One region of the Pradoshia sp. Z4_20 genome, then DNA from elsewhere that is predicted to be linked to it. Evidence: riboswitches for the same ligand, from Rfam matches in the RefSeq annotation. Region 1 holds a riboswitch; the other holds the start of a gene.
What was found. Region 1 has a riboswitch for lysine ahead of AC4BHP_RS11185 (Na+/H+ antiporter NhaC family protein). Riboswitches for the same ligand answer to the same signal wherever they lie in the genome.

Region 2: another riboswitch for lysine. It lies ahead of AC4BHP_RS08805 (amino acid permease); the one in region 1 lies ahead of AC4BHP_RS11185 (Na+/H+ antiporter NhaC family protein).

The regions. Positions count from the first base shown of each region.
Region 1 is NZ_JBZAJD010000003.1:223,693-227,120, forward strand. It holds gene AC4BHP_RS11185 (Na+/H+ antiporter NhaC family protein) at 1-1,229, opposite strand, end outside; lysine riboswitch at 1,376-1,556, opposite strand; gene AC4BHP_RS11190 (ABC transporter ATP-binding protein) at 1,800-2,507, opposite strand; gene AC4BHP_RS11195 (ABC transporter ATP-binding protein) at 2,507-3,286, opposite strand; gene AC4BHP_RS11200 (branched-chain amino acid ABC transporter permease) at 3,261-3,428, opposite strand, start outside.
Region 2 is NZ_JBZAJD010000002.1:584,720-588,147, forward strand. It holds gene AC4BHP_RS08805 (amino acid permease) at 157-1,596, opposite strand; lysine riboswitch at 1,729-1,929, opposite strand; gene gntK (gluconokinase) at 2,037-3,428, opposite strand, start outside.

The DNA of each region.
Region 1 (3,428 bases):
CCAAATGATCCCCATGAGGTACCCGTAGCAAATGTCATCAATCCGGCTATTAAAAATAAAAGTAATGGCAGAAAGGATACATTTAAGTTTAAATCCTGTACAAGTCCAGCCAAATACTGGCCCGTTCCAAGCCTGCCGATTAAATCAACGATTGTCCAGGCAAATAATAAAATATAAACCGCTGGCAGCATGGAGCCGATTCCGTGTTTTACTCCTACTGTGAAAACCTTTAAAGAAATTCCATGCAAAATAAAAACTTGTCGTAAAAACATAATAAACGTTACAATAATTCCGATTGTACCACCCAGAACCAATGATTTAGTGACATTAGTATTTTCAAAAATGGTGAGAAGTGTTGCATGTCCAGAAACTGCCTGATAACCTGTCCAAAGCATCGCAGCCACTGTACCTACAATAAGAGTTACAATGGGGATTACCAAATCTCCAACCCTTCCAGTTGTACTTCTCGGTAAATCTTCTTTTAATTCACCTGGAACTGTCTTGGATGGATTATAAAGAATACCTTCTTTTACCGCTCTATCCTCATGTACTTTCATCGAACCAATATTCCAATTTCGATAGATCACAATGAACACCATTGCCAACGCCGCAATCGCATAAAAATTCATTGGAATCATTTGAATGAACGCTGATAAGGAACTGTATTCTGTCACCCCATGAGTGATGAAAATTCCTCCAATCAGTGCAATAATATAAGCCCCCCAACTGGATACTGGCATGATTACACAGATGGGAGCTGAGGTAGAATCAATCAAATAGGCAAGCTTCGCTCTCGGTATTTGATGTCTATCTGTAATCGGACGTGATACTTGACCAACCGCCAGAGCATTAAAATAATCATCAATAAAGATGAGTATTCCAAGCAAGGCAGCTACCAGCTGAGCCCCAACTCTTGTTTTAACATGCTTCATCGCCCATTCACCAAAAGCACGGCTCCCACCGGAAATTGAAATGAAAGCCGTAATGATGCCAAGGATGAGCAAAAATAAAATAATATATATATTGGATACATTGAGTGATCCATCTGATATAAAGATTCCTTTTACTGCTTCCCATATAAGGACACATGTCTCACCAATATTAAAATCAGCAAGCATTAAAGCTGATGCTACAATCCCCACACCAAGTGAAAGCAAAACCTTCCTTGTTATAGCCACCATTAGAATTGCCAATAGTGGGGGAATAAGCGTATAAACTGTCGACTCCATTCCTTTTTTCCTCCTCCAAATAAATAAGGGGAACTCGTCGTGAGTGCTGACCCTTGCGCTCTTACCTTTTATGCAAAAGAAAATAAAGAAGGGCTGCAATAGAGAAATATCTACCGCAGCCCTGTATCAGCTTTTCTTTCTCCATCACGACCTGTAGCTCCTCATTATAAGAACCTCTTATAATGACAGTGTTGCTTTTATTTAAAACAACCCCAGCAAATTCATTTCTGACTAATCAACTTGCTTCGGCAGTTTCCCCTTTCGGCTATGCTCTCTGTTGTCATCCTCACATAGCTTACTCTTGAATCCTGCGCCTCTACCCCATCGGAATGATAAGGTACTATCTAATTGTTATTCTAATATAACAGATTACATTCCTGTTCACAATGTGGAATAGATGTGTATTTTTTTACAATTATCTGATTAATTATTAGGATGAAGCCTGACTCAATTGCTTAACGAGTAACCCGATCGATAACATGTTAGGCTAATTAATCCAATCCTCTCGTTCCTGTAACCCACACAAAACTAAAACTCCCCTGTAAAAGTTTACAGAGGAGTGATTCACCTTTAATGTCCGCCAAGATAGGCCATCTTTACTTTTTCACTTGAGGTTAACTCATCTGCCGAACCCGAGAGGACGATTTTGCCGGTCTCCACTACATAGGCACGGTTGGCAATCGATAGTGCCAAATTAGCATTTTGTTCAACTAAAAGAATAGTTGTTCCCGCATTATTTATTTCTTCAATTATGCGGAAAATTGTTTTAACCAGTAGTGGAGCCAATCCCATGGAAGGTTCATCGAGTAAAAGCAATTTGGGCTTAGCCATTAATGCCCTTCCCATTGCGAGCATTTGTTGTTCTCCACCTGACAATGTTCCTGCCGGCTGTTTAAGACGTTCGTTCATCCTTGGAAAAAGATCAAATACCTTCTCCATATCCTCTTTAATCCCAGCTCGATCCCTACGTAAATAAGCACCAAGCTGTAAATTTTCTTCCACTGTCATATTGGCAAAAACCCGCCGTCCTTCTGGTACATGTGAGATTCCCTGCTTTACAATCACTTGAGCTGCTTTTCCACCTATGGATTTACCCTGATACATGATTTGACCCTGCTTCGGTTTAAGTAAACCTGAAACAGTTTTAAGTAGTGTACTTTTTCCAGCCCCATTTGCACCGATTAAGGTAACAATTTCCCCTTCGTCAATATGAAAAGAGACACCTTTTAATGCCTGAATATTTCCATAGTAAACGTTAATATCTTCAACCTTCAGCATCAGGAAACCTCCTCGCCAAGATAAGCCTCTATAACCTTAGGATTATTGCGGACTTCATCCGGTGTACCGTGTGCGATTAATTGTCCATGATCAAGTACATAAATACGTTCACATACCCCCATCACAAGCTGCATATCATGCTCAATCAAAAGTACAGTTAAATCAAATTTTTCACGTATTAAGCTGATTAACTCCATCAGCTGACTTGTTTCCTTCGGATTCATACCCGCTGCCGGTTCATCCAGCAGCAGTAACCGCGGACCCGTTGCTAGGGCTCTGGCTATTTCAAGTCTGCGTTGCATTCCATATGGAAGATTCTTGGCCTTTTCATCACGATAAGAATCCAGATTAAATATTTTCAGGAAATCTACAGCCTTTTGGTCCATTTCCAATTCTCCCGAAAAATGATTAGGCATTCGTATAATTGAACTGAGCATAGAATGTTTAGCCTGTGAATGATAAGCAACTTTGACATTATCTATGACAGATAAATCTCCAAACAAGCGAATATTTTGGAATGTCCTGCTAATTCCCTTTCTTGTAATTTTATAAGGCGGTAATTTGTTAAGCTTATCGTCGTTTAAATGAATGGTTCCTTCTGATGGTACGTACACACCAGTTAAAAGGTTGAAAAAGGTGGTTTTCCCTGCTCCATTCGGTCCTATTAAGCCGCACAGTTCACCGGGATACAGCTCCATAGATACATCTGCTACAGCCTTTAACCCTCCGAAATGAATTCCAATTTGGTCAACCTTAAGCAGTGGTTTGGTGGTTTGCATCCTTCATGCCTCCTTTTGTCTTCCTTTTGAAAAATGAGGTAATTTCTTTTGTACCCATCAATCCCTGCGGTCTGTACAGCATTGTCACAATTAGGATAATACTGTAAAGAATCATCCGCGTATCAGAATAATCTGATAGGAA
Region 2 (3,428 bases), on a different contig from region 1:
TCGTAATATACCCTATTGGGTATGTCAATTTATCAAACTCACATGATTACACTCTATCATTGCTCCCGATAACAGTTTTCATAACACCGTTTTACTTTTAAATAATACCAAAAAAAGCAAACCCACTTTTAACAATGGGTTTGCTTCTTATTACAGTTAAAAAGATTTTTTCAAATAATAGTTCTCGTGTTGTTTAACTTCCTCCATATTTTTAGGCAGTAAACGATAGAATAGGATTCCGCTTGCCAGAAGGATAACACCGAAAATAAATGTTTTTAAATCAGCCGTTCCTTTGATGATCACCCAAATGGAATATGCCGTCGCCAATATGGCTATGGTACCATCAATAATTCGTGAACGCATTTCATCAGATTTATATGTCTCGCCAGTCCAAACTAATTTCAGTTGGAATGAGGAGGAAATTAAATATGGCACTAAATAAGAAAGTGTCGCGATATAAATAATAAAGTCAAATGCATGAGCAATTGAATTTGAAATAGTTGAGAAAATAAATAATTGACCTAAACCATTTGAAACAATCATAGAGAAATTAGGAATCCCACGCTTATTGACCTGTAAAAACTTAGGGATAAATAAACCTTGTTTTGCTGCCTGATACGGGATTTCAGCGCTTAACAAGATCCAGCCAATTGTTGAACCAAATAAACTGATCAATCCAATGACCGCCAATGCTTTCCCACCAACAGGTCCCAGCACCGTTTCAATTGCATCGATTAATGGTTTTTCTGAATGGATAAGTGCATCCTGTGTTAATAATCCCATAACAAGTGTACTGATTCCCATATAGATAGCCAGGGCAATCAATAGCCCTAAAATGGTCGCTCTCTTTACATCTGCCTTTCTCTTCGCCCTTGATGCGAATACAACAGCAGATTCAACCCCTACAAAAGCCCATAAGGTTGAGACGGCAGCAAAATTTACCTGGCTGAGTAATCCCCGACTCTCACCATCAATTATACGAGTTTCCGCAAACGGTACAATATTAGATTGTTCAAAGGCAAATAGCCCAATTACAATGAATAATCCAAATCCAAGTACTTTTGCCGCAGTCGCCACAAAGTTTAATTTACCAGCATTCTCTATGCCTCGCATAATAAAGAAATGAACGCCCCAGAGCATGATTGTGCAGACAAGGAATGTTAAAGCATTGCCAACTTTTAGACTAAAATTCCCTATACTGAACAATTCAGCCGTACTAGTCAAACTTGGGAAGAAGGTAGATAAATACCCTGCAAACGTAGTGATGATGGCAATATTACCTGCAAAATTACCAATCCAGTATCCCCATGTAGACATAAACCCGGATAATCTTGAGGCTAAAGAATTTTCCTTGAACAATTCCTTAGCATAAATCTGAGGGCCACCTGTTAAATGTGGCTTACGAACAGCCAGATTCCCAAAAACCAGCGCAATAGTTAGTACACCCAATCCTGTTAATCCCCATGCCATAATTACTCCGGCAGGACTAGCTACTTCTGCCAGCGTACGCGGCAACATAAAAATACCAGACCCAACCATATTGCCGACTACAAATGCCGTTAAAATCCAAAAACCCAGTTGCTTCTTATTGTGCACGATAATTCCCCTTCCAAAGCTGTCATGTTACTCTCTATTTTTGAATTATCCATTTCTGTGTAAATAAACTAAATAAAAAACACACCTTATTGTTAAGGTGTGCAACATTTTATGATTAGCCACACCAGACAATAAATGGATAGTTCTCCATGGTCTATATACATATCGCGATGTATATAGACCATGACAGTCCTGCACCTATTCGGATACAGTCCCAGCTGCTCTCTTCGGAAAAAAAGAGCGCTTCGGCAGATTTTCCTTTCAACTAAAGTCAGCAAGCTTTCCGGCTCTCTTTTTAGTTTACTAATAAAATCTGCGACCTCTACCTCATCTTTTAGTCCGATGAGGATTTGTATTAAATTAAATTATTCCTGTATAAAGGATACAGTGAAAACGCGAATGCTGTCAATATTATTCGACAATGTTATTTTCAAATCAACTTATTTATGATTAATCCATTTGTTTTGGAAAGCTGCTATACTGCTATATTCAGTCTCCAATTTTCTGTATATATTGATGTAAATTGGCAGTAATTCCTCGTATCTTTCTACATTTGCTTTAACCGGCGTATGGACATGTGTAGTTCCCACATAATTTGATACAACGGATAGGTCTTCAATTTCACCGAGTGCATATCTGCCGAGTACAACTGCTCCTAAACAAGAGCTTTCAAAGCTTTCTGGCACATCTACTTCCTGATTAAAAATATCCGCAAGCATTTGCCTCCATAACTCTGAGCGCGCAAATCCCCCCGTTGCCCTGATTTTACTTGGCACACCTATCAATTCCTGCAAAGCTAATAAGACTGTATAGAGATTAAAAATGACTCCTTCAAGCACCGCTCTGACCATATGTTCCTTTTTATGATGAAGTCCCAAGCCAAAGAACGATCCTCTGGCATCAGGGTTCCAAATGGGCGCTCTCTCTCCAGCTAAATATGGGTGGAATAGTAGTCCATCTGCCCCCGGCGCTACTTTTGATGCTATCTTGGTGAGTACTTCATATGAGTCAATTCCGAGGCGTTTAGCTGTTTCTACTTCCGCTGAAGCCAGCTCATCTCTTAGCCATCTAAAAGTCATACCTCCATTATTAACTGGTCCGCCAATCACCCAATGCTTATCCGTCAATGCATAACAAAAAATTCGGCCCTTTTCATCCGTAATCGGCCTATCTGTTACCGTACGAATGGCTCCGCTCGTTCCAATCGTGACTGCTACAATCCCTGGATCAATCGCATTGACACCCAGATTGGAGAGAACGCCATCACTGGCTCCTATTACAAATGGAGTATCCGGCAACAGCCCCATATCCGCAGCATAGACGGAGTCCATGCCAGATAAATAATATGTAGTTGGTACTGGTTTAGACAAATGGGTCTCTGTAATACCCGCGATTGCCAATGCCTCAGAATCCCATTCTAAATTTTTAAGATGAAACATTCCTGTTGCTGAAGCAACCGAATAATCAATCACATATTGCCCAAATAATTTATAAAAAACATATTCTTTAATGGAAATGAATTTATATGTCCTACCCGCTAATTCGGGATAATCATTCATCAACCAGGTGATTTTTGTAAGAGGAGACATTGGATGGATTGGCGTTCCAGTTCTCCGATAAATTTCTTGTCCATTCCTCTCATTTTTAATATAGTCGGACCACTTCTTTGAACGGCTGTCAGCCCATGTAATGCATTGAGTTAATGGATTTCCATTTTCCTCAACCGCAATTACGCTGTGCATAGCCGAGCTAAAGGATACTAACGACAGTTCATCAGGATTTATTTGGCTTTGGACCATTACTCCTCTTATTGCATTAAGTACAGCATGAAA